Regions from separate parts of the Mesorhizobium sp. WSM4308 genome, predicted to be linked through region 2. Evidence: predicted binding sites of a transcription regulator. Region 2 holds the regulator's gene; each other region holds the start of a gene.
The links. The regulator PhoB, encoded in region 2, activates phosphate uptake and scavenging genes when phosphate is short. The targets are predictions, from matches to a motif close to TGTCATNNANCTGTCAT.
Positions count from the first base shown of each region.

Region 1: the regulator PhoB is predicted to act here: its motif matches at 5,296-5,312, upstream of phnC (phosphonate ABC transporter ATP-binding protein).
Region 3: the regulator PhoB is predicted to act here: its motif matches at 4,676-4,692, upstream of CK227_RS30870 (PhoX family phosphatase).

Region 1 is NZ_NSFW01000004.1:387,175-397,318, reverse strand. Features, by position in the region: gene CK227_RS09985 (sugar phosphate isomerase/epimerase) at 8-859, shown strand; gene phnE (phosphonate ABC transporter, permease protein PhnE) at 907-2,274, opposite strand; gene phnE (phosphonate ABC transporter, permease protein PhnE) at 2,278-3,249, opposite strand; gene phnD (phosphonate ABC transporter substrate-binding protein) at 3,303-4,211, opposite strand; gene phnC (phosphonate ABC transporter ATP-binding protein) at 4,360-5,217, opposite strand; gene CK227_RS09960 (DUF1868 domain-containing protein) at 5,443-6,153, opposite strand; gene CK227_RS09955 (DapH/DapD/GlmU-related protein) at 6,239-6,856, opposite strand; gene phnL (phosphonate C-P lyase system protein PhnL) at 6,853-7,560, opposite strand; gene phnK (phosphonate C-P lyase system protein PhnK) at 7,563-8,339, opposite strand; gene CK227_RS09940 (alpha-D-ribose 1-methylphosphonate 5-phosphate C-P-lyase PhnJ) at 8,336-9,235, opposite strand; gene fosX (FosX/FosE/FosI family fosfomycin resistance hydrolase) at 9,232-9,651, opposite strand; gene CK227_RS09930 (carbon-phosphorus lyase complex subunit PhnI) at 9,648-10,144, opposite strand, start outside.
Region 2 is NZ_NSFW01000003.1:222,282-232,425, reverse strand. Features, by position in the region: gene pstA (phosphate ABC transporter permease PstA) at 1-224, shown strand, start outside; gene pstB (phosphate ABC transporter ATP-binding protein PstB) at 221-1,024, shown strand; gene phoU (phosphate signaling complex protein PhoU) at 1,050-1,757, shown strand; gene phoB (phosphate regulon transcriptional regulator PhoB) at 1,777-2,466, shown strand; gene CK227_RS06870 (hypothetical protein) at 2,555-2,818, opposite strand; gene CK227_RS06865 (ROK family protein) at 2,908-4,152, opposite strand; gene xylF (D-xylose ABC transporter substrate-binding protein) at 4,426-5,466, shown strand; gene CK227_RS06855 (sugar ABC transporter permease) at 5,611-6,942, shown strand; gene CK227_RS06850 (ATP-binding cassette domain-containing protein) at 6,956-7,768, shown strand; gene CK227_RS06845 (CHASE domain-containing protein) at 7,919-9,559, shown strand; gene CK227_RS06840 (YMGG-like glycine zipper-containing protein) at 9,658-9,903, opposite strand; gene CK227_RS06835 (hypothetical protein) at 9,986-10,144, opposite strand, start outside.
Region 3 is NZ_NSFW01000021.1:127,965-138,108, forward strand. Features, by position in the region: gene CK227_RS30855 (phosphatidylglycerol lysyltransferase domain-containing protein) at 1-599, opposite strand, end outside; gene CK227_RS30860 (NAD(P)/FAD-dependent oxidoreductase) at 1,007-2,176, shown strand; gene CK227_RS30865 (hypothetical protein) at 2,252-2,476, opposite strand; gene CK227_RS30870 (PhoX family phosphatase) at 2,610-4,613, opposite strand; gene CK227_RS30875 (hypothetical protein) at 4,887-5,378, shown strand; gene CK227_RS30885 (response regulator transcription factor) at 5,511-6,173, opposite strand; gene CK227_RS30890 (sensor histidine kinase) at 6,170-7,561, opposite strand; gene CK227_RS30895 (hypothetical protein) at 7,747-8,085, shown strand; gene CK227_RS30900 (phosphatase PAP2 family protein) at 8,114-8,824, shown strand; gene CK227_RS30905 (helix-turn-helix transcriptional regulator) at 9,120-9,398, shown strand; gene CK227_RS30910 (hypothetical protein) at 9,465-9,716, shown strand; gene CK227_RS30915 (DNA-3-methyladenine glycosylase) at 9,771-10,144, opposite strand, start outside.

The DNA of each region.
Region 1 (10,144 bases), on a different contig from region 2:
GCTGTCGATGAAAATCGGCATGTGCATGTTCTTGTGGACGACCAGCGTCTCGAAAAAACACGAGCCGCTGCTTCGCGACATCAAGGCGACAGGCTTTGACGGTGTCGAGATACCGATTTTCGCCGGTACGCCGGACGACTACAAAAAGCTCGGCGACCTGCTCGATCGCATCGGGCTGGAGCGCACCGCGGTCTCGGCGATGGGCGATCCGGCAATGAACCTGATTTCGCCGGATGCGGCAACGCGCAAGGCCGGTATCGCTTACATGAAATGGGCTGTTGATTGCGCCGACGCGCTCGGCGCCAGGACGCTCAGCGGGCCGCTGCACTCGACGCTCGGCGCCTTTTCCGGCAGAGGGCCGACACCCGCCGAGAAGAACCGTTCCATCGCCTCGCAGCGCGCCATCGGCGACCATGCCGGCACGCGGAACGTGACCATCGGGCTGGAGGCGCTGAACCGCTTCGAATGTTATCTTTTCAACACGATGGCGGATCTGTCGGAGCACATCGATGCCGTCGGCCGACCGCATATCAAGGCGATGTACGACACCTTTCATGCCAATATCGAGGAGGCCGACCCGATCGGCGCCTATACGAAGCATCGCAGGAATGTCGTGCACATCCACATATCGGAGAACGATCGCGGCGTGCCGGGGCGCGGTAACATCCCGTGGAAAGAGACGTTCGCGGCGATCCGCAAGAGCGGCTATGACGACTGGCTGACGATCGAGGCCTTCGGACGGTCGCTGAAGGATCTGGCGGCGGCGACAAAGGTGTGGCGCGATTTTTCCGAAACGCCGGAAGCAGTTTATCGCGAGGGCTATAAGCATATCAGGAATGGGTGGAGGAAAGCCGCTTAGAACCACGAAGGCGCTTTGAGCCGCTGTCGATCCTGGAGCCGAGGGCATCACCCCTGCTCGGCCTGAAGTCTGTTGTAGTCGTGAATCGTCCGGCTCAGCCGGCGGCGCAGGAAGTTCGAGATGTTGTCGAAGATGAAGACGACCAGCAGGATCAGCAGCACCATGTAGAAGACGTTGGCCCAGTTGGAGTTGGTGCGCATCGCTTCCCACAATTTCAGGCCGATGCCGCCGGCGCCGACGGCGCCGATGATGGTGGCACCGCGGGTGTTGGACTCCCACTGGTAGAGCGTCTGGCTGATGAAGACCGGGATGACTTCCGGCATCACGCCGTAGCGCTGCACCAGAAGGCCGTTGGCGCCGGTCGACAACACACCTTCGCGCGGCTTGTCGTCGATGTTCTCAAGCGCCTCGGAGTAGGTTTTGCCGAGCGTGCCGATCTCGGTGAAGAAGATCGCGGCACTGCCCGCAAGCGGGCCGGGGCCGAACGCACGGGTGAAGAACAGTGCCCAGATCAGCATGTCGACTGAGCGCATGAAGTCGAAGAAGCGTTTCAGGACCTGGCTGAGCACGCCGCTCGGCGTGATGTTGCGGGCGGCGAAGAAGGCGAGCGGGAAGGCGACGATGCCGCCAAGCAGCGTGCCCAGGAACGCCATGACGATGGTCTGCAGCAGCTTCGTCCAAACGTCGCCATGCTGCCACTGGGCGTTGTTCCAGATGTTGTCGCCTGCCAGCGCCAGGTTCGACGTGCCCTGCTTCAGTTCAGGCCCGGACACGATCAGCGAGATCACCTCTCCCGCTGATTTGCCGAAGAAGGGCGAGCGCGTATCGAAGACGAAATTCGCCCAGCCGAGGAAGCGCTTGCGCACCTTGACGCGGTCGACGGTGACGCGCACCTCGCCGACGAAGCCCATCTTGGCAACCACCTCGTCGTCGTGCGCGGTGATCCAGTCCGGCACCGGGCCTGATATCACCGGCTTGCCGCTTGTCAGTGAAACCGGCACGGTCTGGCCGTTGGCCACGATCGTTGCCTGCGCCTTGTCGAAGGTGACGGATTTCGCCGGACCATCGATCAGCACGGTGAAGGTGCCGTCTCGATTCCTGATCACCCAGTCGGGGTTGGGGTTCTCGCCAAGCGCGGAAAAGCGCGGGTATTTTGGCGTGATCTCAGGCTGGTCGAGGCGGAATTCCGGTTGCAGGTCGTAGCTGATCCATTGTGTCAGGAACAGCGGCAGACGTTCCCAGTGCGATTCCCGCAGCACTTGCGGCAGGCTGAAGAACCACAGGACATAGACGAGATAGGTCAGGATGCCGATGAACAGGAACAGCGGAGCGAAGCGTTTGTACAGCGGCCGCCGGAACACTTGCGGATATCGCTCCTCGATCGACAATATCTCCTCGGCGGTCATTGTCGCCATGGTTTATGCGCCCATCATAAAGGCCTGTTCGCCGACCAGCTTGCGGCGTAGCCAGGCGGAGAACTGGTCGATGATGAAGATGGTCGTGAACAAGAGCAGCACCAGCGCCAGCGTCTTGGCGCCGAAGCCGCGAGAGATGGAGAGCTTCAATTCCTCGCCGATGCCGCCGCCGCCGACGGCGCCGATGATGGTCGAGGCGCGGACATTGATCTCGACGCGCAGCAGCGTGTAGGACATGAAATTGGGCAGCACCTGCGGCAGGTCGGCGAAGCGCACGCGCTCGAACCAGTTGGCGCCGACCGCGCGAAGGCCTTCCTCGGCGCGCATGTCGATGTTTTCGTTGATCTCATAGAACAGCTTGCCGAGCGCGCCGATCGAATGCAGGCCGATGGCGATGATGGCGGCGATCGGGCCAATGGAGACGATGGCCGCGAACAGGCCGGCAATGACGATCTCAGGGAACGCGCGCAGCAGCTCCATGAAGCGCTTGACGATCAGCCGCAGGGCCGGATGAGGTGTCAGATTGCGCGCCGCGATGAAGGAAAACGGCACCGCGAAGATAAAGCCGATGAAGGTCGAGACCAGCGCCACGTTCACCGTGGTCAGCATCAGCTCGAAATATTCGGGAATGTAGAATCCGCCCCAGACATAAATCCGGCCGAGCGGGAAATTGTATTCCTGGGTGCCGGTGTCATGCGGCGAGGCAATGTCGAACAGTGCCCGCCAGACGTCGTTCCAGTCCTTGGGGACCAGCCAGCTTAGGAAATCCAGAATATGCGGCAGCCTGTCGAAGAAGTGCCCGGCATTTGCTTCGTCGGCGAACCACATGCTGGCGAACATCGCGGCCAGCAGCAGGCCGACGCCGAGCACCGTATAGAACCGGCGCAGCGATGTCTGGCGTCTCCACGCATCGGCCATCTGCTGGGGCGCGCCAGAAGGGGTTGTCAAAGAAGGGGCTGTCACGGAGAGGGTCATGATCGGAGATGCAAAAAGGGCGGTGTTTGACACCGCCCTTTTCGATTTCGCCGTTAGCCGCCGATGGCCGCCTTACGGGCTTCGACGATGACGTTGTAGAAATCCGGCTTGACCGGAACGTAGCCGGTGAAATCGCCGCCTTCGACGCCCTCGAAGCAAGCCTTGTCCTTCTTCGGCAGCTCGGTGAAGAAGGCGGCGAGCTTGGCGGTCATCTCCTCGCCGAGCGCGGTGCGCACGACCAGCGGGCCGTTCGGGATCAGGCCCGAGCGCCAGACTTCGACGAAGTCGTTCGGGTCGACGGCGCCCTTGGCGACGACCTTGTGGAAGGTGCCGGAGGTGAAGCCGTTCTTGAAGTCGCCGATGCCGGAGGAATCATCCACCGCGACATCGACCTTGCCGTCGCGCACGGCCAGGATGTTGTTCTCATGGCCGCCGTTGAACTGGGTCGAAGCGAAGAAGGTTTCGTTCGAGGCGCCGGTGTCCTTCGGAATTTGGGTCAGCGGGATCAGGTAGCCCGAGGTGGAGTCCGGATCGGCGTAGCCGAGCTTCTTGCCCTTGGCCGACTTGATGTCGGTGATGCCCGAGGTCTTCAGAGCCAGGCCGATCGAATGATAGCCGGTGGAACCGTCGGTCTGCTTGGTGGTGAGGATCGGGGTCACCGCCCTCGGGTCCTTGAGATAGACGCTGGCGTAGCCGGATGCGCCGAGTTCGGCGAAGTCGAGCGTGCCGCCGAGCAGGCCCTGGATGACGCCGTCATAGTCGGCGGCAGGAAACAGCGAGACCTTCTCGAAGCCGAATTCGGCCTTCAGATGATCGGCCAGGCACTGGTAGTTGCGCAGCCGGTCGGTCTCGTTTTCACCGCCCAGAATGCCGACGCGGAATTCCTTCATGTCGGCGGCGTGGGCCATGCTGGTTGCCATGGCGAGCACCGAAACGGCGCTGAAAACCATCTTCCTGAACATTTGATGTCTCTCCTGTAAGTTCCGGCCCCGCGCCGGCAGCGTTCTTGATCTTGACAAGTGCCCTTGACGCGGGCGGACGATCCCAACCGCCCTTTCTCGGCCCATGATCTTTCCCGAAAACCGGATTCCACTTTTCGGGATCATGGGCTCAGTAACCCGGGAATGCGGGTTCGAGCGGTCCGGCGGATGCTGCGATCTTCTGCTTGAAGGCAACGCTGGTGGAGGTGATGGCCTCCGATATCTCTGCGCCATTGCTGTCGGCGCCATAGACGACGCGCACGGCCTCACGGTTGAGCTCTTCCGGCGGGCCGTCGAAGACGACCTTGCCGGCGGCCATGCCGATAATGCGGTTGCAATAGGCGCGGGCGGTGTCGAGCGTGTGCAGGTTGGTGACGACGGTGATGCCCTCGCGCAGATTGATGTCCTGCAGCGAATCCATCACCACCTTGGCGTTGAGCGGGTCGAGCGAGGCGATCGGCTCGTCGGCGAGGATCACTTTGGGCTGCTGCATCATGGCGCGGGCGATGGCGACACGCTGCTGCTGTCCGCCAGACAAGGTGCCGGCGGGCTGAAGCGCGGTGCGGGCTATGTCGAGCCGCTCGAGCGCGGCGACCGCCTCGGCGCATTCGGCACGCGAGAACATGCCGAGAAGGTTGGACAGGGTCGAACGGTGGTTCAATTTGCCGAGTAGGACGTTGGTCAGCACGTCGAGGCGCGGCACCAGGTTGAACTGCTGGAAGATCATGGCGCAATCGCGCTGCCAGCGCCGCAGCGGCGAGCCGCGCAGCCGGGAGACCTCGGCGCCGTCAAAAAAAATCGACCCCTGGCTGGGGTCGACAAGACGGTTGATCATGCGAAGAAGGGTCGATTTGCCAGCGCCTGAACGGCCGATGACGCCAACCATCTGACCCTGCGGGATCGAGATGTTGACGTCGCTGACGGCTGTGTTCTTGCCAAATCGTCGGCTGACGCCGCGGATTTCGAGCGTGGCAGAGCTTGCTGACATGAGCAGGTTCCAGTCCCGACCTTGTTGATCGTCAGGCCCTCGCCTAACGCAGCCACATGAACCTGCCATGTCGCCAGCATGTCAGTTTTGTTACGCTCCACAGGCGCGACGGCCGAAGCGCGTCGCTGAAACGAATTCATGCGACGCGCTCCAGGTATTTGGCTTTATGCATGTCGTTCTCCCGGGGCCACTTTCGGGCGACATGCATTGGCGCCTTGTCGGCGATCAGCCGAGCACCAGCAATTCCTCGAAGTGCTTCATGTCGCGGAAGGCGCAGAAGGCGGGCGCCTTGATCTCGATTGTCGGAGCCTGCCTTGCGAAAAGCGCCAGGCAATCGTCGAACAGAGCCTGCCACGCGGCGGCGCGATCGGAGGCGAGGCGCTGGATCTGATAGGCAAAGGTGATGTGGAAGACGTAGGCGTCATGATCGGGGTGCCGATAGCCGAACGGCACCGCCAGCGCATCGCGCCATTGACGCATGATGCGCACGTCCTCGTCGGTCGCGCCGGCCACGGTGAGACCGGTGGGCACGATTTCGATCACCTTGATGTTGAAAGGACCGAAGCCCTCGAAGCCCTTAAGGCGCTCCAGATAGAGGCGGGTCATGGCGTCAATGCTGGTGTCGAGCGGTACGTCCTGCGGCCAGTAAGGCAAGCGGCGACGATATTCGATGATGCCCTGGAACAGCGTCATATGCAGGCTGGAAATGGGCGTGAAGGCGAGCCGGTCGGCGTCGGGCATCGCCAGCATCTTCTCGCGCACCGCAAGCACCACGGCCTCGGAGGGCGAGCCGCTGACGAGATGGCTGACAACGGTGTTGCCGGGCTCGGTCAGGAAATTGCCCGAGGTGTCGTAGCGCGTGCCGAGATGCGCCGGCGGGGTCGGATTGGAGCCGGCAAAAAATCCGGCGAGCGAGGGTCTGACGGTGTCGAGCATGGCAATCTCCTTGGGGAGATGGCGTCCTGTCCGAGTCCTGTGTCAGGGATATGAACGGATCCCAGAATGACGATGATGTGAGGAACTATCCCTCGTATTTCTCCAGGAAGGCCTCCGCCGACAGCTCGCGAAAATCATCGAGCGAAGCGCGCAGCCGCACGTGGTCCCAATCCCACCAGGCCAGCGCCTGGTAGCGTTCGGCGGTGCGGCGGTCGAAACGCTCACGGATCGGCTTGGCCGGCACGCCGGCGACGATGGTATAGGGCGCGACATCCTTCGAGACAACCGCCCCGGCACCAACCGCCGCGCCATCGCCGACGGTGACGCCCGGCAGGACGGTCGAACCATGACCGAGCCAGGTGTCGTGACCAATGGTGACGCGCTTGGCGCGGCGCTGGGCGAAGAACTCGCTCTCATGCTCGGCGTCGTCCCAATAGTCCGAGGCGCGGTAGGTGAAGTGATGCAGCGTCGGCCGCCAGGTCGGGTGGTTGGTGGCGTTGAGGCGCACGCTTGCCGCGATATTGGCGAACTTGCCGATCGTCGCGCACCAGACAGAGCAATCCTGCATCATGTAGGAATAGTCGCCGAGTTCGCTTTCCGAAACTCTGCTGCGGTCGGCGATCTCGGTCCAGCGGCCAAGCGTCGAATTGTGCACCTCCGCCGTCGGATGGACCAGCGGCGTCTCCGACAATTTCCTGGTCATGCGGCGAGTTTTCCTGGAGCAAAAACGGTGACGTCGATGATGCGGTCGGCAACGGCCTCGCGCACATCATGATCGTGGAAGATACCGAGCAGGGCGACGCCCGCCGCCTTCTTGGCGGCGATGAGTTCGATCACCACGTCGCGGTTGGTGGCATCGAGCGAGGCGGTTGGTTCGTCGAGCAGCAGGATAGGATGCTCGGTGATGAAGCCGCGCGCGATGTTGACGCGCTGCTGCTCGCCGCCGGAGAAGGTCGCCGGCGGCAGCGCCCAGAGCTTTTCCGGCAAATTGAGCTGCGCCAGCAAGGCGCGCGCCTTGCCTCTGGCGGCCTCGCGGTCCTCGCCGCGCTCGACCAGCGGCTCGGCGACGACATCGAGCGCCGAGACGCGCGGCACGGTGCGCAGGAACTGGCTGACATAGCCGATCGTTTGCCGGCGAACGGCAAGCACGGTGCGTGGGCTGGCGTTGGCAAGATCGATCAGTCCGCCCTCGTGGCTGACGATGATCTGCCCCTCGTCGACGGCATAGTTGCCGTAGAGCATCTTCAGGATGGAGCTCTTGCCGGCCCCGGACGGGCCGCCGAGCACGGTGCATTCGCCCGCCTTGATCGAGAACGAGACACCGGCGATAACGGGCAGTTTGATGCCGTCGCGCAGATGCATGGTGAAGCTTTTTGCGACGTCGGAAACAACGAGCGGGGTTGGCATCGCTACACCTGCAAAATGGAGGAAACGAGAAGCTGGGTATAGGGCGCGCGCGGGTCGTCCAGCACGCGGTCGGTGAGGCCGCTTTCGACGACGCGGCCGTCCTTCATCACCATCATGCGCTGCGACAGCAGGCGCGCCACCGCGAGATCGTGGGTGACGACGATGGCCGCGAGGCCGAGATCGGTGACCAGCCCGCGCAAGAGATCTAGCAAGCGCGCCTGCACCGAGACGTCAAGACCGCCGGTCGGTTCGTCCATGAACACCAGCCGTGGGCCGGTGACGAGGTTGCGGGCGATCTGCAGGCGCTGGCGCATGCCACCGGAAAAGGCACGTGGCTCGTCGTCGATACGGTCTTCCTCGATCTCGACGCGCGACAGCCAGTCGACGGCCGTGGCGCGGATCTTGCCGTAGTGGCGGTCGCCGACCGCCATCAGCCGTTCGCCGACATTGGCGCCGGCGGACACCGTCATGCGCAGGCCGTCGGCCGGGTTCTGGTGAACAAAGCCCCAGTCGGTGCGCATCAGGAAGCGGCGCTCGGCCTCGCTCATGCGGTAGAGCTCGCGGAACTGGCCGTCGCGCATGCGGTAGCTGGCGGTGCCCGACGACGGCAGCAGCCGCGTCGACAGGCAATTGAGCAGCGTCGTCTTGCCGGAGCCGGATTCGCCGACGACTGACAGGACTTCGCCCGGCCACAGGTCGAAGGAGACGTTGTCGCAGCCGACGCGCGAACCGTAGAATTTGGAGAGCGCCGAGACGCGCAGCAGCGGTTCGTCGGTCATTGTGCCGGCTCCATTTTTTCGGAAGCAAGATGGATTTCCGGAGCAAGATGGCCGCGATGGCCCTCTTCGCGCCGCTTCTCGCAATGGTCGGTGTCGGAGCAGACGAACATGTGGCCGCCATGGTCGTCGAGGATGACCTCGTCGAGATAGACATTCTCGGCCGCGCACAGTGCGCAGGGCTGGTCGAAGGTCTGCACCTCGAATGGATGGTCCTCGAAGTCGAGGCTGACGACATCGGTGAAGGGCGGCACCGCATAGATGCGCTTCTCGCGTCCGGCGCCGAACAGCTGCAAGGCCGGCGAGCGGTGCATTTTGGGATTGTCGAATTTCGGCGTCGGCGAGGGGTCCATCACATAGCGGCCCTCGACCTTGACCGGATAGGCATAGGTGGTGGCGATGCGGCCGTGCTTGGCGATGTCCTCGTAGAGCTTCACATGCATGAGGCCATACTCCTCCAGCGCATGCATCTTGCGCGTTTCCGTCTCGCGCGGTTCGAGGAAGCGCAGCGGCTCGGGGATCGGCACCTGGTAGACCAGCACCTGGCCCGCGGTCAGCGGATGTTCGGGGATGCGGTGGCGGGTCTGGATGATGGTGGCGCTGGCGGTATCGGTGGTGACAGCGACATTGGCGACTTTCTTGAAGAAGGCGCGGATCGACACCGCATTGGTGGTGTCGTCGGCGCCCTGGTCGATGACCTTCAGCACGTCATCGGGGCCGATGATCGAGGCGGTGACCTGGACGCCGCCGGTGCCCCAGCCATAGGGCATCGGCATTTCGCGCGAGGCGAACGGCACCTGATAGCCTGGGATGGCGATGCCCTTGAGGATCGCCCGGCGGATCATCCTTTTGGTCTGCTCGTCGAGATAGGCGAAGTTGTAGGTGGCGATATCGGTCATGATGCGACCTCAAGTCCTTTGGCATAGCGCGCCAGCCGCTCGGTGAGCGTGCCGGTGTGCAGTTCGAACATGTGGTTGTCGTCGTCGTAGAAATAGATCGAGCGGCCTTCGCCCTCGACGCGTGGGCGCGGCGGGCGCATGTCGAGGCCTAGCTTGCCGACGCGCTCGGCGTAGCGGTCGAAATCGGCGTCATCGATCTTGAAGGCAATGTGGTTGTAGCTGCGTTCGTTAAGCTTCTCGCCTTGCATGATGGCGATCCAGATGTCGCCGATCAGGAAGAATTTTTCGCGTGACAGCGAGAACTGCTCGGCGTCGCTGGCATAGACCTCGCGCGCGTCGAAGACGCCCTCGAGTATCCTTGTCATCCGCTCGAGGTCGCCAACGATGAAGGTCATGTGGGACAGGCCTTCGATCATTCCGCGGCCTCCCGCTTCTCGTCGACCCTCGCGGGGTTTTCGCGGGCCTCATATTCGGCGCGCATGCGGCGCACGAGGTCGAGTTCGGCCTGGAAGTCGACATAATGCGGCAGCTTCAGATGCTCGACGAAGCCGGTCGCCTGGACATTGTCGGAATGCGAGATGACGAATTCCTCGTCCTGGGCGGCGGCGATGATGTCCTCGCCGAGCTCGGAGGCGCGCAGGGCGCGGTCGCAGAGCGCCATGGCCATCGCCTTGCGCTCGCTCTGGCCGAAGACCAGGCCGTAGCCCCGGGTGAACTGCGGCGGCGCCTTGGCCGAGCCCTTGAACTGGTTGACCATCTGGCACTCGGTGACCCGCACCGTGTCGAGGGGTGCTGCGAAGGGCAGTTCGGGAACATCGAGTTCCAACTCGACCTCGCCGATGCGGATTTCGCCGACAAAGGGATGGTTGCGGGCATAGCCGCGCTGGGTGGAGTAGCCGAGTGCCAGAA
Region 2 (10,144 bases):
GCGAAACCGCACCGCTTCTTTTCACGGCGCTGAACAACCAGTTCTGGTCGAGCAATCTCAACGCGCCGATGGCCAGCCTGCCTGTCACCATCTTCCAGTTCGCTCTCAGCCCCTATGAGGAATGGCAGCAGCTGGCCTGGACCGGTGCACTCATAATCACATTGACGGTTCTCGCGCTCAGCATCTTTGCGCGCAGCCTGACCGGACGCAGAGAGGACAAATGAGCCAGATGTTGTCTCCAGACATGACGATCGCCGCAGAGGCGGCGACCAAGGCCAAGATCGAGGTCAAGAACCTCAATTTCTACTACGGCCAGTCGAAGGCGCTGAAGGACATCACGCTGTCGCTGCCCGAGCGCAGCGTCACCGCCTTCATCGGCCCGTCGGGTTGCGGAAAGTCGACGCTGCTGCGCGTCTTCAACCGCATCTACGAGCTTTATCCCAAGCAGACCGCCGAGGGCCAGGTGCTGCTCGACGGCCAGAACGTTCTCGACCGCTCGCAGGACCTCAACCTGCTGCGCACCAAGATCGGCATGGTGTTCCAGAAGCCGACGCCGTTCCCGATGTCGATCTACGAGAACATCGCTTTCGGCGTCAGGCTCTACGAGAAGATCAGCAAGGCCGAGATGGACGGCCGCGTCGAGCAGGCGCTCAAGCGCGCGGCACTGTGGACCGAGGTCAAGGACAAGCTCAATGCTAGCGGCCTCAGCCTGTCGGGCGGCCAGCAGCAGCGGCTGTGCATCGCCCGCACCGTGGCGGTGAAGCCTGAAGTCATCCTGCTCGACGAGCCTGCCTCGGCGCTCGACCCGCTGTCGACCGCCAAGATCGAGGAGCTGATCGACGAGCTGCAGGCCGACTATACGATCGTCATCGTCACCCACAACATGCAGCAGGCGGCGCGCGTCTCGAAGCAGACCGCCTTCATGTATCTGGGCGAACTGGTCGAATTCGACCGCACCGAGAAGATCTTCACGTCGCCCCGCGAGAAGCGCACGCAAGACTACATAACCGGCCGCTTCGGCTGATCGCACGCATACGAGGACCAGGATCATGGCCGAACACACAGTCGCAGCCTTCGACGAGGATCTCGGACAGATCAGCAGGCTGATCAGCGACATGGGCGATCTCGCCGGCTCGATGGTCGGCGGCGCCACCAAGGCGCTGCTGAACTCCGACAATGCGCTCGCCCAGCGCGTCGTCTCCGACGACGCCATCATGGATGCGCGCCAGCGCGAACTCGACGACCGCGCCATCACGCTGATCGCCAAGCGCCAGCCGATGGCCGACGATCTGCGCCATGTCGTCGGCTCGATCCGCATGGCCGGCGACCTCGAACGCATTGGCGACCTTGCCAAGAACATCGCCAAGCGCGTCGGTACTGTCGGCCTCAGCGCCACGCCGCGCGACCTGTCGCATTCCATCGACGCCATGGCGCAGCTGGTGCTGATCCAGGTGCAGGGCGTCATCGAGGAGTATGCGGCGCGCGATGCCGCGGCACTGGCGAAGCTGCGCGCCGACGATGAGCGCATCGACGTCAAATACACCTCCGTCTTCCGCGAACTGCTGACCTATATGATGGAAGATCCGCGCAACATCACGGCTTGCACGCATCTGTTGTTCTGCGCCAAGAATCTCGAACGCATCGGCGACCACGTGACCAACATCGCCGAGAATGCGTACTATGTCCTGACCGGCACGCAGCTGCCCGCCAACCGTCCAAAACAGGACGAGACGGCGATGTCGGCGCCGGCGGCCTGAGCGCAGGGGTAACCAACCGATGATCGCACCACGCATCATGGTGGTGGAGGACGAGGAGCCGCTCGGCGTGCTCCTCCGCTACAATCTGGAATCGGAGGGTTACCAGGTCGAGGTGGTGACACGCGGCGACGAAGCCGAAATCCGCCTGCAGGAGAACGTGCCCGACCTGCTCGTGCTCGACTGGATGGTGCCGGCGGTATCCGGCATCGAACTCTGCCGGCGATTGCGGATGCGGCCCGAGACCGAGCGGCTGCCGATCATCATGCTGACCGCGCGGGGCGAGGAAAGCGACCGTGTACGCGGGCTTTCCACCGGCGCCGACGACTATCTGGTCAAGCCGTTCTCGACGCCGGAATTCATGGCCCGCATCAAGGCGCTGCTGCGCCGCGCCAAGCCGGAAGTGCTGTCCAGCGTGCTCAAGGTCGGCGATATCGTGCTCGACCGTGAATCGCACCGGGTCTACCGCAAGAAGAGCGAGATCCGGCTCGGGCCGACCGAATTCCGCCTGCTCGAATTCATGATGCGCCATCCTGGCCGCGTGTTCTCGCGCAGCCAGCTGCTCGACAATGTCTGGGGCGAGACGATCTACATCGACGAGCGTACCGTGGACGTGCATGTCGGCCGGTTGCGCAAGGCGGTCAACAATGGTCGCATGCCGGATGTCATCCGTACCATTCGTGGGGCGGGCTACGCGATCCGGGAAGACTAGAGCTTGCCTCATCCCGATAAAATCGGGATGAGGCTCCAAGATCGAAACTCCAATCAGCAGGTAGTCGCCAATGCCGTGAAGAGGGTGATCAGCGGACTTCGACTTCTCCCAACAGATGTTGCCGCCTCATCTCCTCTTCGACCCATACAGCAACGCGCTGGAGCTTTGAATGTTTGATGTCTCGAATGATCAGCTGCGTAGTGGCCGCGTCGACCTCGCCGATAATAATTTCGCCCCAGCCGTTGGTTCGCAGGAAGCGGTAGACGTCCTCGCCGAAGTTGCGAACACGATGGACGAGGCCGTAAAACTCGGCCTGATCTATGTTGAAGTTGATCACCAACGAACGGGACATCAGCAGATCATACAGGCAGACACATTGCCAATTGATGTCGCAACGGGCCGAACGCGGTCGTTCAGAATGATCGAGTTTCGTCCTGACCGTCAGGCAACGTTCTTTCCGGCACCCGTTCTTGCCTGCACGCCCGGCGCGAAAATCTCCTGGTCGACGAAGGTCAGCGCGCGCATGGCGCAACCTTCGCGGATCAGCGGCAGTTCGTTCGGTTCGGTGTCGAAGGAGATCGATTCCGAGTGCTGGCCACCAGCGGTCTGGGCGATCGCCTCGCGCAATGCCGGCTCGATGAGATCGAAGGCGGCGGCGCTGACGCCGACCATGGCAACGGGCGCCGGATCGATCAGCGCGAACAGGCTGCCGAGGCCGTAACCCAGTGCCTCGCCGGCCTTGCGATAGGCTTCGCGCTCGGGTCCGTCCCGTTCCCGTGCCGTCGCGGCCAGCGCCCGCATCTGCGCGTCGCTGACATCGGCCACCGGCTCGGTGTCCTCGCCGAGCTGCCTGGCATTGCGCCAGATGGCGTAATTGCCGGCATAGGCCTCGACACAGCCGCGCCGCCCGCAGCGGCAGAGCGCGCCGCCGGGCCGATGGATCATGTGGCCGAACTCGCCGCCCGAGGAATGGGTGCCGGTGAACAGCTCGCCCTTCAGCACCAGCCCCATGCCGATGCCGTGCGAAAGCAGGATGGCGATGAAGTCGTCGCGGTAGCGCTCGGGATCGCGCCTGCGCAGCGCCACCGCCATCATGTTGCAGTCGTTTTCCATGGTGGCGGGGATGCCGAACTCGGCTTCGAGTATGTCGGCGAAGGCGATGTCGGTCTGCGGCGTGATCGGCGACCACAGCATCGCCCGGGCCTCGGTATCGGTGATGCCCTGGATCGCCAGCGCGATGCGGGCGACGCTGCGCACGTCAATGTCGGGATCTTCGAGGCGCCGCCTTACGATGGCCACGCATTCGCCGATCAGCGCCTCGCGCGACATGGTCAGCGTGTCCAGCCGGCGCTGTTCTTCAGATATCACCTGGCCGGCATAGTCGATGACTGCGACCGACAGGAAATTCAGCGACAGCACCACGGTCATCACAGCCGCGGCCTCCGGAGTGAGGCCGAGGCCGACCTGCGGCCTGCCGCGTTTCAGCGCGCCGGCCTCGCTCGGCTTGCCCTCGGCCAGGATGCCTTCGCCGATCAGGTCTGAGGAAATCGCCGATATGGTCGAATGGCTGAGGCCGGTGGTCGCGGCGATCTCGGTGCGTGAGGGCCGGCCAGCCTGGCGCACGGCCGCGATCACCATCGCGCGGTTGCGCCGGCGCAGATCGTCGTGGCGGATTCCGACCGACATGTTTTTTCACATCCTCCCGGTCGCCGCGGTCCTTCCGGCCTCCCTCGAACGCTGCCGGCGACACGGTCAAATACTGGCAGAAGCGGCCGGTGCTGTCATTTATTTATTGCGAAGCTCGAAAAAAATTCAGAGGGACATCAAAATCCATCAGAATCGTTGTTGACAGCGTTCCGGTGTTGGATCAGTGTTTTTTCGGGGCTCGAAAAAATAGGGCCTCTGTGCCGGCCTTAGGGCCAGTTTGGTCGCGCCATACGCGGCGCAGGGAGGAATATCATGAAGAGATTCACGGCCGCCATCCTGGCGGGTGTCGCCATGTCGCTGACGCTTGCGTCGGTCGCGCAGGCGAAAGACAAGGTCATCGGCGTTTCGTGGTCCAACTTCCAGGAAGAGCGCTGGAAGACCGACGAGGCCGCCATGAAGAAGGCGATCGAGGCCGCCGGCGACAAGTACATTTCCGCCGACGCGCAGTCCAATCCCGGCAAGCAGCTTACCGATGTCGAGAGCCTGATCTCGCAGGGCGCCAATTCGCTGATCATCCTGGCCCAGGATGCCTCGGCCATCGGCCCGGCCGTGCAGAAGGCGCTGGACGAAGGCATTCCGGTCGTCGGCTATGACCGCCTGATCGAGAACAAGGACGTCTTCTACCTGACCTTCGACAACAAGGAAGTCGGTCGTTTGCAGGCCAGCGCGGTGTTCAAGGCCAAGCCGGAAGGCAACTATGTCTTCATCAAGGGCTCGGGCGCCGATCCGAATGCCGACTTCCTGTTCGCAGGCTCGATGGAAGTGCTCAAGGCCGCCATCGACAGCGGCAAGATCAAGAATGTCGGCGAGGCCTATACCGACGGCTGGCTGCCTGCCAACGCCCAGAAGAACATGGAGCAGTTCCTGACCGCCAACGACAACAAGGTCGACGCGGTCGTCGCGGCCAATGACGGCACCGCCGGCGGCGTCGTTGCGGCGCTGACGGCGCAGGGGCTTGCCGGCACCGTGCCGGTCTCGGGGCAGGACGGCGACCATGCCGCGCTGAACCGTATCGCGCTCGGCACCCAGACCGTGTCGGTGTGGAAGGACGCGCGCGAACTCGGCAAGAACGCCGCCGAGATCGCCTCGCAGCTGGCCGACGGCAAGAAGATGACCGATATCGCCGGTGTGAAGGACTTCACGACGCCTGGCGGCAACACCGTCAAGTCGCTGTTCCTGACCCCGGTCGCCATCACCAAGGACAATCTCAACGTCGTCATCGATGCCGGCTGGATCAAGAAGGACGAAGTCTGCGCGGGCGTTGCCGCCGGCAGCGTCGCCGCCTGCAACTAAACGGCGCAATACCGTTCGATATCGACGCCGCGGCCCAAAAGCCGCGGCGTTTCTCGAGGGGCTTCCCGCTTCAAATGACCGCGGAAAGCAAATAGCATCCATGTTCGGTACCCGCGTCAGACGGTAAACCGGTGGGAGGACAGCATGACCGACACGACCTCTAATCAACCGGTCGGCAGCACGGCAGCGGACAGGGCGCGTGCATCCGAACTCAGCGCCGTCGGACGGTTCCTCAAGGCTACCGAGCTCGATACGCGCATGCTCGGCATGATCGGCGCGCTGCTGGTCATCTGGGTCGGCATCCACATATTGTCGGGCGGGCTTTTCCTGACGCCGCGCAATGTGTGGAACCTGTCGGTGCAGACCTCGTCGGTCGCGATCATGGCGACAGGCATGGTGCTGGTTATCGTCATGCGCAACATCGACCTCTCGGTCGGATCCGTCGAAGGTGTGATCGGCATGATCATGGGCGTGGCGCAGGCCGAATTCCTGATCCGCGTCGTCGGTTTCCAGCTTGGAAACCCCTGGCTCTGGATCATCGCGCTGGCGGCCGGCGTGGCGCTTGGTCTCCTGATCGGCGCGTTCCAGGGCTTCATCATCGCCTATATGGAGGTCCCGGCCTTCATCGTGACGCTGGGCGGCCTGCTGGTCTGGCGCGGCATGGCGTGGCTGATCACCAGCGGGCGCACGGTCGCGCCGCTCGACACGACCTTCCAGCTGATGGGCGGCGGACCACGCGGCTCGATCGGCGCCACCGCCAGCTGGATCGTCGGTGTCGTCGCCTGTGTGGCGGTCGCCTTCATGCTGCTCAACGGCAGGTCGCAGCGCAAGCGGTTCCACTTTCCGCTGCGCCCCGTTTGGGCCGAGACCTTGCTTGGCGTGGTTGCCTGCGCCGCTATCCTTGGCGCCGTCTGGATCGCCAATTCCTATCCATGGCCGATCGGCATCGTGCGCCAGTACGCCCAGCAGAACGGCATTACCGTTCCCGAAGGCGGGCTGTACATCGCGCATGGCATTGCCATACCGGTGCTGATGGCGGTGGCCGTGGGCATCATCATGACCTTCATCACCAAGCGCACGCGTTTCGGCCGTTATGTTTTCGCCATTGGCGGCAATCCGGAGGCGGCCGAACTTGCCGGCATCAACACCCGCTGGGTGACCATGAAGGTGTTCATGATCATGGGCGTGCTGGCCGCGGTCAGCGCGGCGATCTCGTCGGCCCGGCTCAACGCGTCGACCAATGCGCTGGGCACGCTGGACGAGCTTCTGGTCATTGCCGCCGCCGTCATCGGCGGCACGTCGCTCGCCGGCGGCTCCGGCACGGTGATGGGCGCCATGCTGGGCGCGCTTCTGATGCAGTCATTGCAGTCGGGCATGGTGCTGCTCGGCATCGACTCACCGCTGCAGAGCATCGTCGTCGGCGCCGTGCTGGTCATCGCGGTGTGGCTCGACACCGTCTATCGCAAGCGGGTTTAGGGGAGAAACGATCATGGCCGACAAAATCGCTCCCACAACTGCCCCCATTGGCACGCCGCTGATCGACATGCGCAACATCTCGATCGCCTTTGGCGGCATCCGCGCCGTCGACGATGCCTCGATCGATCTTTTCCCCGGCGAGGTCGTGGCGCTGCTCGGCCATAACGGTGCCGGCAAATCGACGCTGATCAAGATCCTGTCGGGCGCTTACAAGCGCGATGCCGGCCAGATCTTCGTCAATGGCGAGGAGGCTTCGATCTCCAACCCGCGAGACGCCAAGAAATACGGCATCGAGACCATCTACCAGACGCTCGCCTTGGCCGACAATGTCGACGCCGCCGCCAATCTGTTCCTCGGCCGCGAGCTGATGACCGGCTGGGGCACGCTCGACGACGTTGCCATGGAGGCCGAGGCGCGCAAGGTGATGGGCCGGCTCAATCCGCGCTTCCAGCGCTTCAAGGAGCCGGTGATCAAGCTGTCGGGCGGCCAGCGCCAGTCGGTGGCGATCGCGCGCGCGATCTTGTTCAACGCCCGCATCCTGATCATGGACGAGCCGACGGCAGCCCTTGGTCCGCAGGAGACGGCGCAGGTCGGCGAACTGGTCAGGCAGCTCAAATCCGATGGTATCGGCATCTTCCTGATCAGCCACGACATCCACGATGTCTTCGAGCTGGCCGACCGGGTCTGCGTGATGAAGAACGGCCAGGTCGTCGGCACCGCTCGTACCACCGATGTCACCCAGGACGAGGTGCTGGGCATGATCATCCTGGGCAAATGTCCTCCGGGCGCCATCCCCGGGCCGGGTGCGCTGAAGATCGCCGCCTGAGGCCTGCCGACGGCCCGAAATGGGCTGATCGGCATGGCCGGTTGCCGCTCACGTGATATGCCAGTGATCGCGATGGCTTGGCCTTGCCATTGTGTTGGCCTGATGACTTGCCCATAAAGGTCCGGTATTGCTCATGGACCGCATCATCCGTTGAAGAAACTCTTTCCAATCGTTGCGTTCATCGCCGTAGCGCTGATCAGCATGACCATGGCGGGGTTCGCCTATTTCGCGACACAGGAAGCCTCCCGCATCAAGTTCGAGGCGGCGGCCGACGACGCCCTCAACCGGATCGAGAGCCGTATCGACCTGCATTTGTCGCTGCTGCGGTCGACACAGGCCCTGTTCGACGCCCGCAATGGGGATATTTCTCAGAGCGAGTTCAAGGCGTTTTTCAACGCGCTGGACATCGACAACAATTTCGCCGGCCTGCGTGGCATCGGATTCCTCAGGCTGGTCAAGACAGGTGACGAGGCGGCGGTCGAACGCGACATCCTGCACGATTTTGGCGCCAGCCATCCGGTCTATCCGGACACGACGCAGCCCTGGCGCGCGCCCATCATGCTCTTCGAGCCGCTGGATCCGTCCAACCAGAGCGGCATCGGCTACGACATGTTCAGCGAAGCGGTGCGGCGCGCGGCGATCGAAAAGGCGATGGCCGACGACCGCCAGCACGCGAGCGGGCTGGTGCAACTGGGCCAGGGCACAGGCGCGAAACAGACCTTCCCCGGCTTCCTGGTTTTCGTGCGGCTCAACGTCGAAACCGCGCCGGAGGTCATCAACGCATCGCGATCCTCGACCGCGGGCTTTCTCTATGCGGCTTTCCGGGCCAGCGACCTGTTCCAGATCGCGCTCAGCCGCGCGCCGCTGCTGCCGGTCAACACCGAGATCTATGACGGCGCGGTGAACGGCGACAATCTCTTGTTCCGGTCGGAGACGCCGCCGGCCTCCGCCTTTGGCGACCGGCTGCTGGTCACCCGCAAGATCACGGTAGCCGGCCGCCCGTGGACTGTACTGTTCCGGCCGACCAGCGCCTTCTCGCAGCCTTCGTCGCGCGCCATCCCGATGATGCTGGGGCTGTTCGGCCTGCTCGCGGCGGGCGCCATCGCGCTGGTGGCGCGCTTTCAGGAGCGCGCCTATGAGGCGGCCTCGCGCCTGCACGAGACGACCGAAAAGAGCCTGCTCGAAAAGGATCTGATGCTGCAGGAGATGAAGCATCGCATCAAGAATTCGATCACCCGGGTGCTGGCGATCGCGCGGCAGACGGCGTCGCGGGCGACCGACGTCAACGAGTTTTCGGCGTCTTTTTCGGCCAGGCTGCAGGCGATGGCAGCCTCCCAGGACATGCTGACGCGCTCGCGCTGGCAGAAGGCCGATCTCGCAGACCTCCTGCGCATCGAGCTTGGCCAGGTGTTCGGCAAGGACCTGCCCGAGGGGTTGTTGTCGGGACCGGAGGTGCTGCTCGACGAGACCACGACGCAGGCGCTTGGCCTGACCTTCCATGAGCTGGCGACCAATGCGCTGAAATATGGCGAAGCCGGCAATTCCGCCAATTCGCTCAGGAGCGACTGGGCGCTCAAGGTCGAGTGGTCGGTGGAAGGGCGCGGGCGGGAGCGGACACTGGTGCTGAACTGGCGGGAGGCCGGGAAGAAAAAAGTCGAGGCGCCGGCCGAGACCGGATTCGGCACCAAGCTGATCGACCTCAACGTCACGCGCGAATTGCGCGGCACGATCAGGCGCGATTTTCAGGCCGACGGTCTGAAGGTGGAAATCAAAATTCCGCTGACAGGCTGAGACGAATATTCAGGGCGATGGCAAACGGCACGCCCATACGTGGAAAATCCGAAGGCCGGCGGACCGGCCTCCGGATCGAAGTTTCGACTGTCGCCGAATCAGTTGCAGCGCGCCGTGTAAATCCGGCCGCGATGATCGCGATACTGGCAATAGCCGTTGCGCAGGTTGCGCACCAGCAGGCCGGAACCGGCACCGACAGCCGCACCGATCAGCGCGCCCTTGCCGCCACCGACCAGACCGCCGACGCCGGCGCCAATCAAGCCGCCGCCAACCACGTCCTGCTCGGTGGTGGTGCAGCCGCTGAGAGCGGCCACCGCAACCATGGCAATAATCATCTTCCGCATTGAGTCACTCCTCACTTGTGTCCACACTTTGGTAAGCTCCAGCAGTCATTTAGCATGAAATGACGGCCTTTGCCGCGCGAATTTATTCTTGGCTAAGATAGTCTTTTTCTGGGCGCATCGCATTCGATGCCATGACAAGGCTGGAAATAGCAAGAGAGGCGTCGAGGCTCCCGTCGGGACGCACCTTCCAGACGACCTGGTCGTAGTCATCCTCAAGTGCTGGATCGACAGCGAGACATCT
Region 3 (10,144 bases), on a different contig from region 2:
ATGTCGGTGCCGAGCTGATCGTAGAATGGGCGGTTGAGAAAACCCATCTCCCAGCGCTTGACGATGCGGTCGCCGCGCCAGTTCTCGGACAGCCGGGCGATTTCGTCGAGGAATACCGTCCGCGTGTCTTCCTCGAACGAAAAGCCCTTCTTCAAGAGCCAGCGCTCGGAATAGCGCACGGTCTCGTTGCGCTTGCCTGAAAAGTCGTGTTGGGACAGGGCGAGGCGGGTGTCGATGCCCAGCCGGTTGACCTTGTAGCCGAGCCCGGCCAGCACGTGCGCGGTCTCCTCGCCAATCTGCACGAACCACGGGTCGCCGGCGGTCTCGACGAAGCGCCTGATATAGTCGGGCCGCCGGGCCGGCGCCGCCACCGGGTCGCCAAGCGCGAAATGATGCTTCATCTTGGTGCCGAAGGCGATGTAGCCGTCGGCGTCGCCAAAATAGGAAAGCTTGCGCTGTACGGCAGTCGAATAGGCGAGCGAGAAGTCGCCATGGCGGCGGACCATCGCCAGGCGTTCGACATGCGTCAACGCCTGGCGCTCGACCTTGGGCGAGGCACCCTCGAGGATTTTGTCGAAATAGATCCGCAAGGAGGGCATGGTCCGGATTCCGCGTGCCGTCTGCGGCGCGGCGTGCCTTTCGGCACGCCAGACGCGCCACGGCGCCTTGATTTTTCACGGGAAGCCGAAATCGCTGCGGTTTCGAATTCCTGCGTCGGTAACGAGATCCGCCAGCCCCTCGGAACTCGAATCAATCACATTGCCGCGACCTGATTATCGCCGATGCCGCTGATATGCCATATAGGGCTGCATGGTTTCGGACGGAAGCGGGGCATTCGGTTCCATGTCGTTGGTTTAGTCGCATTTGCGCGATGGGAGTTGTTTGCGCCCTGGCGCCGCAAGGCACTCGAGCGCACCGATCCGCTGTTTGGGTTTGCGCGCGATCAAACGGTTACAGCGTTCTGCGAGCGTGTAGGATGCGGCGGTTGAATGGATTTTGAGAGCGAATGGCTGATACGACAAGCAGACCGAAGGTGGAGCAGGTGGCGGTGGTCGAGCCGGCGATTGTCATCGGCGCCGGCGCCGCCGGACTGGCTGTCGCGCAGGCCCTGATGAAGGCTGGCGTGCCGGTGGCGATCCTGGAACAGGAGAGCCGGCTGGCCGAACCCTGGCATCGGCGGCACCAGCAGCTGCATCTCAACACCCATCGCGATCTCTCGGCGCTGCCCGGCCTCTCCTTTCCGGGAGGGACGCCAGCCTTTCCACCCAGGAATGTCGTCATCCGCCATATGAACGATTTCCGCGAGGCGAACCAGTTGCCGGTGGAGTTCGGCGTCGCCGTCGAGACACTCGTGTTCGGGGGCGACCATTGGGTGGTGCGCACCGGCGCCGGCTCGCGTCTGGCGCGTCATGTCATCGTCGCCACCGGCCGTGACAAGGAGCCCTTCACGCCGCAGTGGATGGGCATGCAGGCCTTTGCGGGCCGGATCATCCATTCGGCGGATTTTGGCGACGCCAAGTCCTATGCCGGCAAGAAGGTGCTGGTCGTCGGCGCCGGCAATTCGGGCTTCGATGCCCTCAATCATCTGGCCGGCGTGGATACGGCTTCTCTCTGGCTATCGGCCCGCAATGGCCCCGCGCTTCTGCCCAAGCGGATCGGCAAGATCGCCGTGCACCGGCTTTCGCCGCTCATGGCGCGCTTGCCGCTGCGCGTCGCCGATGCGGTGATGGCCGCGACGCAGCGCCTGGTTTTCGGCGATCTCACCAAATTCGGCATGCCGCCCGCGCCGTCGGGCGGCGCCAGCCGCCTGGCCTCGGATTACACGGCGATCGCCGCGGACGACGGCGCCGTCGACGCCATCAAGTCGGGCAAGATCACCGTGGTGCCGGCGATACGCGAATTCACCCGCGACGGGGTGATCCTGGCCAATGGCCGCCTGGTCGATCCCGATATCGTCATTGCCGCGACAGGCTACCGCACCGGCCTGGAACGCATGGTCGGCACTCTCGGCGTGCTCGACGCCAAGGGTGTCCCGCTCTTCAATGGCGATGAAGCCGACCCGAAACTGCCCGGCCTGTGGTTCACCGGCATGCGGCCGAGCATTCGTGGCTGCTTCGCCAATGCCGCCATTTTGGGCAAGGCGATCGCCAGGCGGATCGCCGGAGCCAGCCGCTAGAGCAATTCCAGGAAAAGTGTGAGCGCGTTCCCTCGGGAATTGCGTCAAAACAAAGAGCTCTGGCGACTTGGCGCCTCACGCCGATTTCGGCTCCAGCCGGCGGAAACCGACGGCTTGCACCAGCATCTCCTCGTCGACCATGCCGGCATTGTGGAGCGCGAGCAGGTTGAGGGCGATCTCGCGCGCTTCCGGCGAATCGGGTCGTGCTTCGCGCCGCAGGCAGGCTTCGTCAAAGACGCGCTGCAGCTTGGCGATGTCGCCGGGCTTGAGCAGGCCGCGATCATAGACTGACTTCGACATGGCGGTGATCTCCTGGGAACGACCTAGGGCGCCATCAGTAAATTGCCAATCTTTCCCGGAGCTTGAATAGATTCACGCCGAAGGAGGGGCGGTCACAAACCGAAGCCCTCCCTCGAGGTTCGCAGGCCTGATATCACACCGCGATTTTGCCGCCGCCTTGCCTGGTGATGGCGACGACCGACGGCCGCACCGGCATTTCGGGCTTGAAGTCCGGCCAGCGCGTCGACGGATCCTCATAGTAGGACGGCCGGCCAAAACCTTCCCAATCCTCGCCGCCATCGCCCGGATGCTGGACGGCGACGAAGGCGGTCTGGTCGTCAGGCGCAAACAGCGGGCCGCACATTTCCGCGCCGATCGGCACGCGGAAGAACAGTTTCGAGGTTGCCCGCGCGGCCCCCTCCGTGTCGACCGCCCACAGGCCATCGGTGCGGCCGGTGACCTTCGGGCCCTGGCCGTCGGTAGCGACCCACAGGCGCCCGGCCGAATCGACCGCGCAATTGTCGGGCATGCCGAACCAGCCATGGGCCGTCGTCGCCGTCGAGAAGGTGGCGCCGACATCGGCAACCGACGGATCGCCGCACTTCAAAAGCACTTCCCATTTGCCCTTGGCGGCCGTGAAATCGCCATCGGTCTCGGTGATCTCTATAATGTGGCCGAAGGCATTCTCGGCACGCGGATTGGCGGCATCGACCTGATCGGGCTTGCGCTTCGAATTGTTGGTCAGCATGACATAGACCTTGCCGTTGACACCATTGGGCTGGATGTCCTCTGGCCGGTCCATCTTGGTGGCGCCGAGCAGATCGGCGGCGCGCCGTGTCTCGATCAGCACGTCGGCCTGGCCGGCGAAGCCGTTCTCGGCGGTCAGCGGCCCTTGGCCGAAGACGATCGGCAGCCAGTCCACCGTGCCGCCCTCGGCGAATTTGGCGACATGCAGCGTGCCCTCGTCGAGCAGGTTCTTGTTGGCGGCATGGTCGTTAGCGCTGAACGTGCCCTTGGTGACGAATTTGTAGACATAGTCGAAGCGCTCGTCGTCGCCGAGATAGAAGACGACGCGGCCGTCCTTGGCGACGATGGATTCGGCGCCCTCATGCTTGAAGCGGCCCATGGCGGTGCGCTTCCTCGGCGTCGATGCCGGATCGTTGACGTCGACCTCGACGATCCAGCCGAAGCGATTGGGTTCGTTCGGCTCCTTGGCGAGGTTGAAGCGGTCGTAATGCGCGCCCCACTCATAGGCGCCTTCCGGAATGCCGAGCCGCTTGTAGTTGGCGGCTTCCTTGTGGCCCTCGGGCAATTCGCCGGAGAAATAGCCGTGGATGTTCTCCTCGGCCATCACATAGGTGCCCCAAGGGGTGACGCCGCCGGCGCAGTTGTTGAAAGTGCCGAACACTTTCGTGCCGGACGGGTCGGCATTGGTCTTGACGCGGTCATGGCCGGCGACCGGGCCCGACAGCGCCATCTCGGTGGTGGCGGTGATGCGGCGGTTGAGCTTGCCGTCGCGCACCACTTGCCATTTGCCGCCCTCCTTGCGGATCTCGACGATGGTGCCGCCATGCGCCGCCATCTCGACATCGACCTGCTCCTTCGCGAGCGGCGCCACCTCGGCCTTCTTCTTCCCGTCCTTCTCGACGATCGCAACGATGCCCGGAAACATCAGATGCGGATTGGTGTATTCGTGGTTGACGACGAGCAGGCCGTGTTCGGCCGAGCCGTCGATCGCGACGTAGCCGACATAGTCGTTGTTGTAGCCGAACTGCCTGGCCTGCGCCTCGGCCGACTGTTTCGTCGGGTCGAACTCCGGCGAATCCGCAAACAGCGGATCGCCCCAGCGCAACAGCACGTCGGCGTCGTAGCCCGGCGCGACATGATGCCTGTCGTCGATGCCGGCCTCGAGCTCGTCGAATGTGAAGGCGGAGCCTTCCGCGGCGCGGGCATCGTCGGCGGCGATCATGGCCAGCGGGCCGACCGTCGCGGCGATCGCCGAGACGGCGAGCGATCCCTTCAGGAATCCCCGGCGCGAGAAGCGCGCGGCGATGATCTCACCCATGGTGCGGTTGTCGGTGGGATTGGTGGCCGGTCCTTCGTTTTCCTCGAGCAGGCTGGTGCGGAATCGGGCGTCAGGGGAGCGATGTTCGGTCACGAAAGGCCTCTGGCTTTGGAGTGGCTGGAGCTTGTTGCCTGTTCGACCCCTACGCCAGGCCGATCACATTTTCGTGACATCATACAGGCCCGAAGGCTCGGGGCGAGGCGACTTGCTCGCGCGCACCTCGGACTTTGGTCCAACCTTGCGCTTGCAAAAGTCCTGGAGGACAAACGCAACGGTCGGAGGTCGCTTCCGGCCAATACATCTTTCGGCGATGTTGCTCGTTGCAACGTTGGGGTGGGGGCGCCGGCTCAATCGACGGAGATCAGGATGCACGGATCGATCACGGCCCGGTGCCGCCGGCTGACGCTCGTTTCGGCGGCGGCCCTGGCACTGACCATCGTTCCCTATCGAATTGCCCTGCACGGCTCGGCCCCCGGAATCGAGGCCGCATCAGCACAGGCCAGTGGTGGCGGTGGTGGCGGTGGCGGCGGCGGTAGTGGCGGGAACAGCGCCGGCGGTAACAGCGGCAACAGCGGCAGCAGCGACAACGGAAATGCAAACGGCGGCAATTCCGCAACGGAGGGCAACGGTGACAACTCGGCGTCCGGCAAGGGTCAGAGCACCAAAGACGTCGGCCATGTCAACGGCACGACCGGTGACAAGGTCGAGGTGAGCGGCAGCAAGATCACGGTCACTCATCCCGACGGCATCACCGAAAAGATCGAGAACGGCCGTTTCAGAATGAAGGATGCGCTGGGTCGCACGATCATCGACCGCCGGGCCACGCCGGCCGATGTCAGCCGTCTGAAAGCCTTGTGAAACTGGCCAGCAGGCAACGGCCAGCGCTTTGCCCGGGAAAACCGTTTCACACTTTTCCTGGAATTGCTCCAGCGCTTTGGTTTTGCCGCAATTCCGGACGGAAAACCGTTTCACACTTTTCCTGGAATTGCTCTAAGAGCGACTTCTGTCCCGGTCGCGGAACTCACGCACCATGAGAGCCGCTTCAGTGCGGTTTCGCACATTGAGTTTGGACAGCACCCCGGTCATGTGGTGCTTGACCGTCTTCTCCTGCAGCTCCAGGCGCAAGGCAACCTCCTTGTTGCTGAGCCCCTCCGCCACCAGCCGCAGGATTTCCGCCTGCCGTTCGGTCAGTTGCCGCAACCGGTCCGCCACGCGGTCGGCGGATTGCGGGGACTGGAGATCGGAAAGCAGCCGTGCCGACAGCGTCGGCGTAAGGTAACCCTCGCCGGCTGCCACATTGCGCAGGATGTCGGCGAGCGCGCGAGATCCGACGCCCTTGAGGATATAGCCCTGCACGCCTGCGTTCAGCGCCGTGGTTACATCGGCATTGGTCTCCGAAACCGTCAGCATGACGATCTTCTGGGCGGGATGGTCGGCAAGGATGCTGGCAACTGCGGACAGACCGCCGCCCGGCATGGAGATGTCGAGCAGCAAAATGTCAGGCTGCACCGTCGAGGCGATGCGTTCGGCATCCTGCGCTGTCGCGCCTTCGCCGACGATCTCGAAACCTCCGATCTCCGACAGGCTGCGCGTCACGCCTTCACGAAATAGCGGATGATCGTCGACAATAGCGATGCGGATAGCGCCAATCATGCTTGCTCCTCGATCGAAAGACTGATCACCAATCGCGTGCCTTGCGCTCCGGTCAAGGTCTCGAACTGGCCGCCAATGCTTTCGACCCGCTCCCTGAGGCCGGCGAGCCCCAACCCATCGACCCGCGCCGGATCGAAACCCGGCCCGCTATCGGACACTTCGACAAAAAGCCTGCCATTCTTCATCCCGGCCCGCACCGTCTGATCCTTGGCCCGCCCGTGGCGATAGGCATTGTTCAACCCTTCCTGCACGAAACGATAGATGCTGATCTTTTCGGAAGTGCCGAGATCAGGCAAATGCCTGGGCAGCGTGAGCAGCACGGACGTTCCCGTCCGGTGCTGATGTTCGTCGACCGCCATCCGCAATATGTCCGTTGCCGCGGCCGTTTCGATCTGCGGCAAGACGAGACCGGTGCAGATACCGCGAATTTCGCGCATCGCATCCTCCAGCGTCTTGCGGATCATCGCGACCTCGGTCGCGCGGTTTTCGCCCCAATGGCCGTCGCCGGAGAATACCGGGCTGTCCATGCGCAGCGCCGCCAGGGCCACCAGCTGCGCCGGTCCGTCATGCAGGTCGGCGCCGATCCGGCGCAAATATCGTTCGTTGAGCGCGGTGGCGCGGCGCGACGCCCGCTGCACACGCTGCCGCAAGGCACTGTTTTGCGTCACCAGGCCTTGCAACTCCGACACCTGGCGGCGCAGCGCTCCGCGCTGATCGTCGATGGTGCGGCTGGCGCGCAGCACGATGCTCGACAGCAGCAGAAAAGCCGTCAGGGTGGTACCGGCCACGATCAGCCAGCTCGACAGCAGGGCAGAGGCCAGCGTGGCCTTGAAATCGGTGGCAACCTCGAAGAATTCGGTGACGGCCACCACCTCGCCCGACCAGGGTTCGCGCACCGGATTGTAAATCTCCAGCAACGGCACGCCCACGGCCTGCTCCTTGCTTTCGGTTTCATCGAACGCATCGAATTGGGCGGTGACGTTGCCCTGGAAGGCGGACCGCAGATCGTCGGTCAGATCAAAGCGGCGGCCGATCAAAGTTGCATCTTTCGCGTAGAGCACAGTGCCGTCTCGGCGCCAGAGCCTGAACGAGACCAGGCGCTTGCCGAGCGCGCCCTGGCCGAGCGTCTCGTCGAGCGCCTGCTTGACGGACTCGCTGAGCTCCTCGCTCTTGCGCAGGTCCGGCAGCAGCGGCGCGATCACGCTGTCGACATAGAGCGCCGTCGTGGCGGCCGAATTGCGGGTGACGCCGTCCCGGATCTGCGACGTCACCCAGGCACCCACCACCAGCATGACGGCCAGCAGGCCAAAGCCGCCGGCAACGAGGAATTGCAGGGCAAGGGAAAGCTCGCTCCAGCGCCGCGCCAAATTCTGCAGAATACGAATCATGAGTCCCTGATCGCCCTTGGATCGAACAAGCTGGACGATATCGGCACATTGAGCCTCAGTCTTGCCGTTGCCAAGACCTTCGTTAGCAAGACCTTCGTTAGAACGAGGTCGCTTGACGTGTCGAGGCGCTTGGGAAACAAGGTCCGCGGCACATGCGGCGGCAGCCGCTTCGAGGGGATGGGACGTTGAGTTTTTCGGGACTGGTGCAGCTTGGCTTTTCGACGGTGATCTTCCTTTTGGCGGCAACCGCCGCCAAGCAATGGGGACTGGCGCCGAGCCTGGGCAAGATCCTGTTGACGCTCGCGCTCTACTCCCTGGGCAATCTGATCATGCTGCGGCTGATCCGCGAATTCGGCATGTCGGTGTCGTTCAGCCTCTCGGCGGTCATCCAGCTGGTCTCGGTCAACGTCGTGGCGCTGGTGTTCTTCGGCGAGCGCGTCAACGCGCTGCAGGCCACCGGCATCGTGCTGGCGATCGCCGCCGTGGCGCTGATCACGCTCGGGCCCTATCTGCAGGGGAGTTGATCGAGATGAAGATTGCGACACCGGCCCGATGAAAGACACCGCAAGCACCCTGCTCAACCGCATCGAATTCCCGGTGCTGCTGGCCGGCCTGGTCATCGCCGGCGGCCTTTGGGGCTACGTGGAACTGATGGAGGTGGCGCGGGCAACCGCGCCGCACGCCTTCGACACCGAAATCCTGCTTGCCTTCCGCCAGGTTGGCCAACCGGCAATCCCGATCGGCCCATCGTGGCTGGAAGGCGCCATGCGCGACATCACCAGCCTCGGCAGCGCCAGCGTGCTGGTGCTGATCACTTCGGCAACGATCCTCTATCTGCTGTTGATCCGCCGGCCGGGGACGGCCCTTCTCATCTTCGTAGCCGTGGCCGGCGGCCAGGTGCTGTCGAGCCTGCTGAAAGTCGGCGTCGACCGGCCGCGGCCCGAGCTCGTTTCGCATCTGGTCAGCGAGACGTCGCTTTCCTTCCCGAGCAGCCACGCCATGCTGTCGGCGGTGACCTATCTCACGCTCGGTTCGCTCGCGGCGCGCTTCCTGCATGGCAGGGCGACGAAGATCTACGTCTTGTCGCTGGCCGTGCTGACGACGGTGCTGGTCGGCGTCAGCCGCATCTATCTCGGCGTCCACTGGCCGTCGGATGTGCTGGCCGGCTGGTGCGCGGGCTTCGCCTGGGCGATGCTGTGCTGGCTGGTGGCGCGGGTGTTGCAGCGCCGCAAGGTGGTGGGCGACGATGCCGACGGCGCCTGACTGCACCCTCGGGCTTGCGCTCAGATCAATCGGTTGATGAGGTGTCCACCACAGCCTGCCAGAACCAGAACCATCGAAAGCAGGCATGCCGATGTCATCAAGGTCTTGAAAATATTCAACCGCGTTACCCCTGCCCAGATGGGCAACACCCTAGCCTGCAATCCTCGGGAAGTATCGGGAAAAATGGACAATCAGGCGAAGGCGCTTACGCGTCAAACATTCATATTGATGCTTGAAACATCATGACAATGGCATTACACATTATTCCTGCAGACTCAGACATGGGGTCCGGCCGATGATCACTGCCGCGCAGATGCGTGCCGCAAGGGCCTTGGCCGGCATCGACCAGAAGACGCTCGCCGAACGCGCAGGCGTTTCGCTTCCGACCATCCAGCGCATGGAAGCGAGCGATGGCGTGGTCCGGGGCGTGGTCGATACGCTGATGAAGGTCATCCAGGCGCTCGACGAGGCCGGGGTGGAGTTGATCGGCGAGAACCAGGCCAGCGAACGCGGCGGCAGGGGCGTGCGCCTCAAACCCGCCGTGCCGCCAGATCGCAGGACTGAGCCGGCATAAGTCGCGACGGCGACCGCCGACATTCCTGCCGACGATCCCGCCGCCTTCATGTGCGGAAGGCAGTCCATGGATCAGACACGGCAGGCAGTGCATCAACCGACCCATAAGTCGACTCGTGGGTCGGCCCGAGGGTCGGCAAGCCCGACATTTGCCGAGTTATTCACGCCCAAGCTGGTGACGGTCTGGCGCGAAGGCTACCACCTGCCGGGGGCCTCTGCGCAAATACGGCGCACCCTGATCAACCACGGCGTCAAGCGACCGCTGGTGACCTATGCCGCCTCGATCAGCGATGCACGGACGCAACTGGCGGAGAAATGAGAGAGGCAGCCCCGTCGCAGCCAGCGTGCCTCAAGGGAGGAGGGCTGCCGGCCGTCATGGGTTGAGCGAGCTCGGACCGCTGACGAACGGGCTTCCCCTGACATAGAACCGCAGCAGCCGGTCCGCATCCTTGGTAATGCCGATCCTGATGCCCTGCCCGATGTCGCCGGCTTTTTGGCCGTCCTTCGCCAGCCATAGAGGCCCTTTCCGGCAAAGGTCGAGCCCGTCGAGCGACCGGTCGATCCGCAGCGCCGCCGCCAGCCTGCCCGGCCCGCGCGCCAGGTCGCGCAAGCGCTCGACGCCGCGATTCTGACGCATGATGGCGATCCCCTCGAGCGGCTCGAGCGCCCGGATCAGGACGCCGGTTCCGGTACCTTCCGCCTCGCTTGAGACATTCAGCATCATGGAGACGCCATAGGCGAGATAGA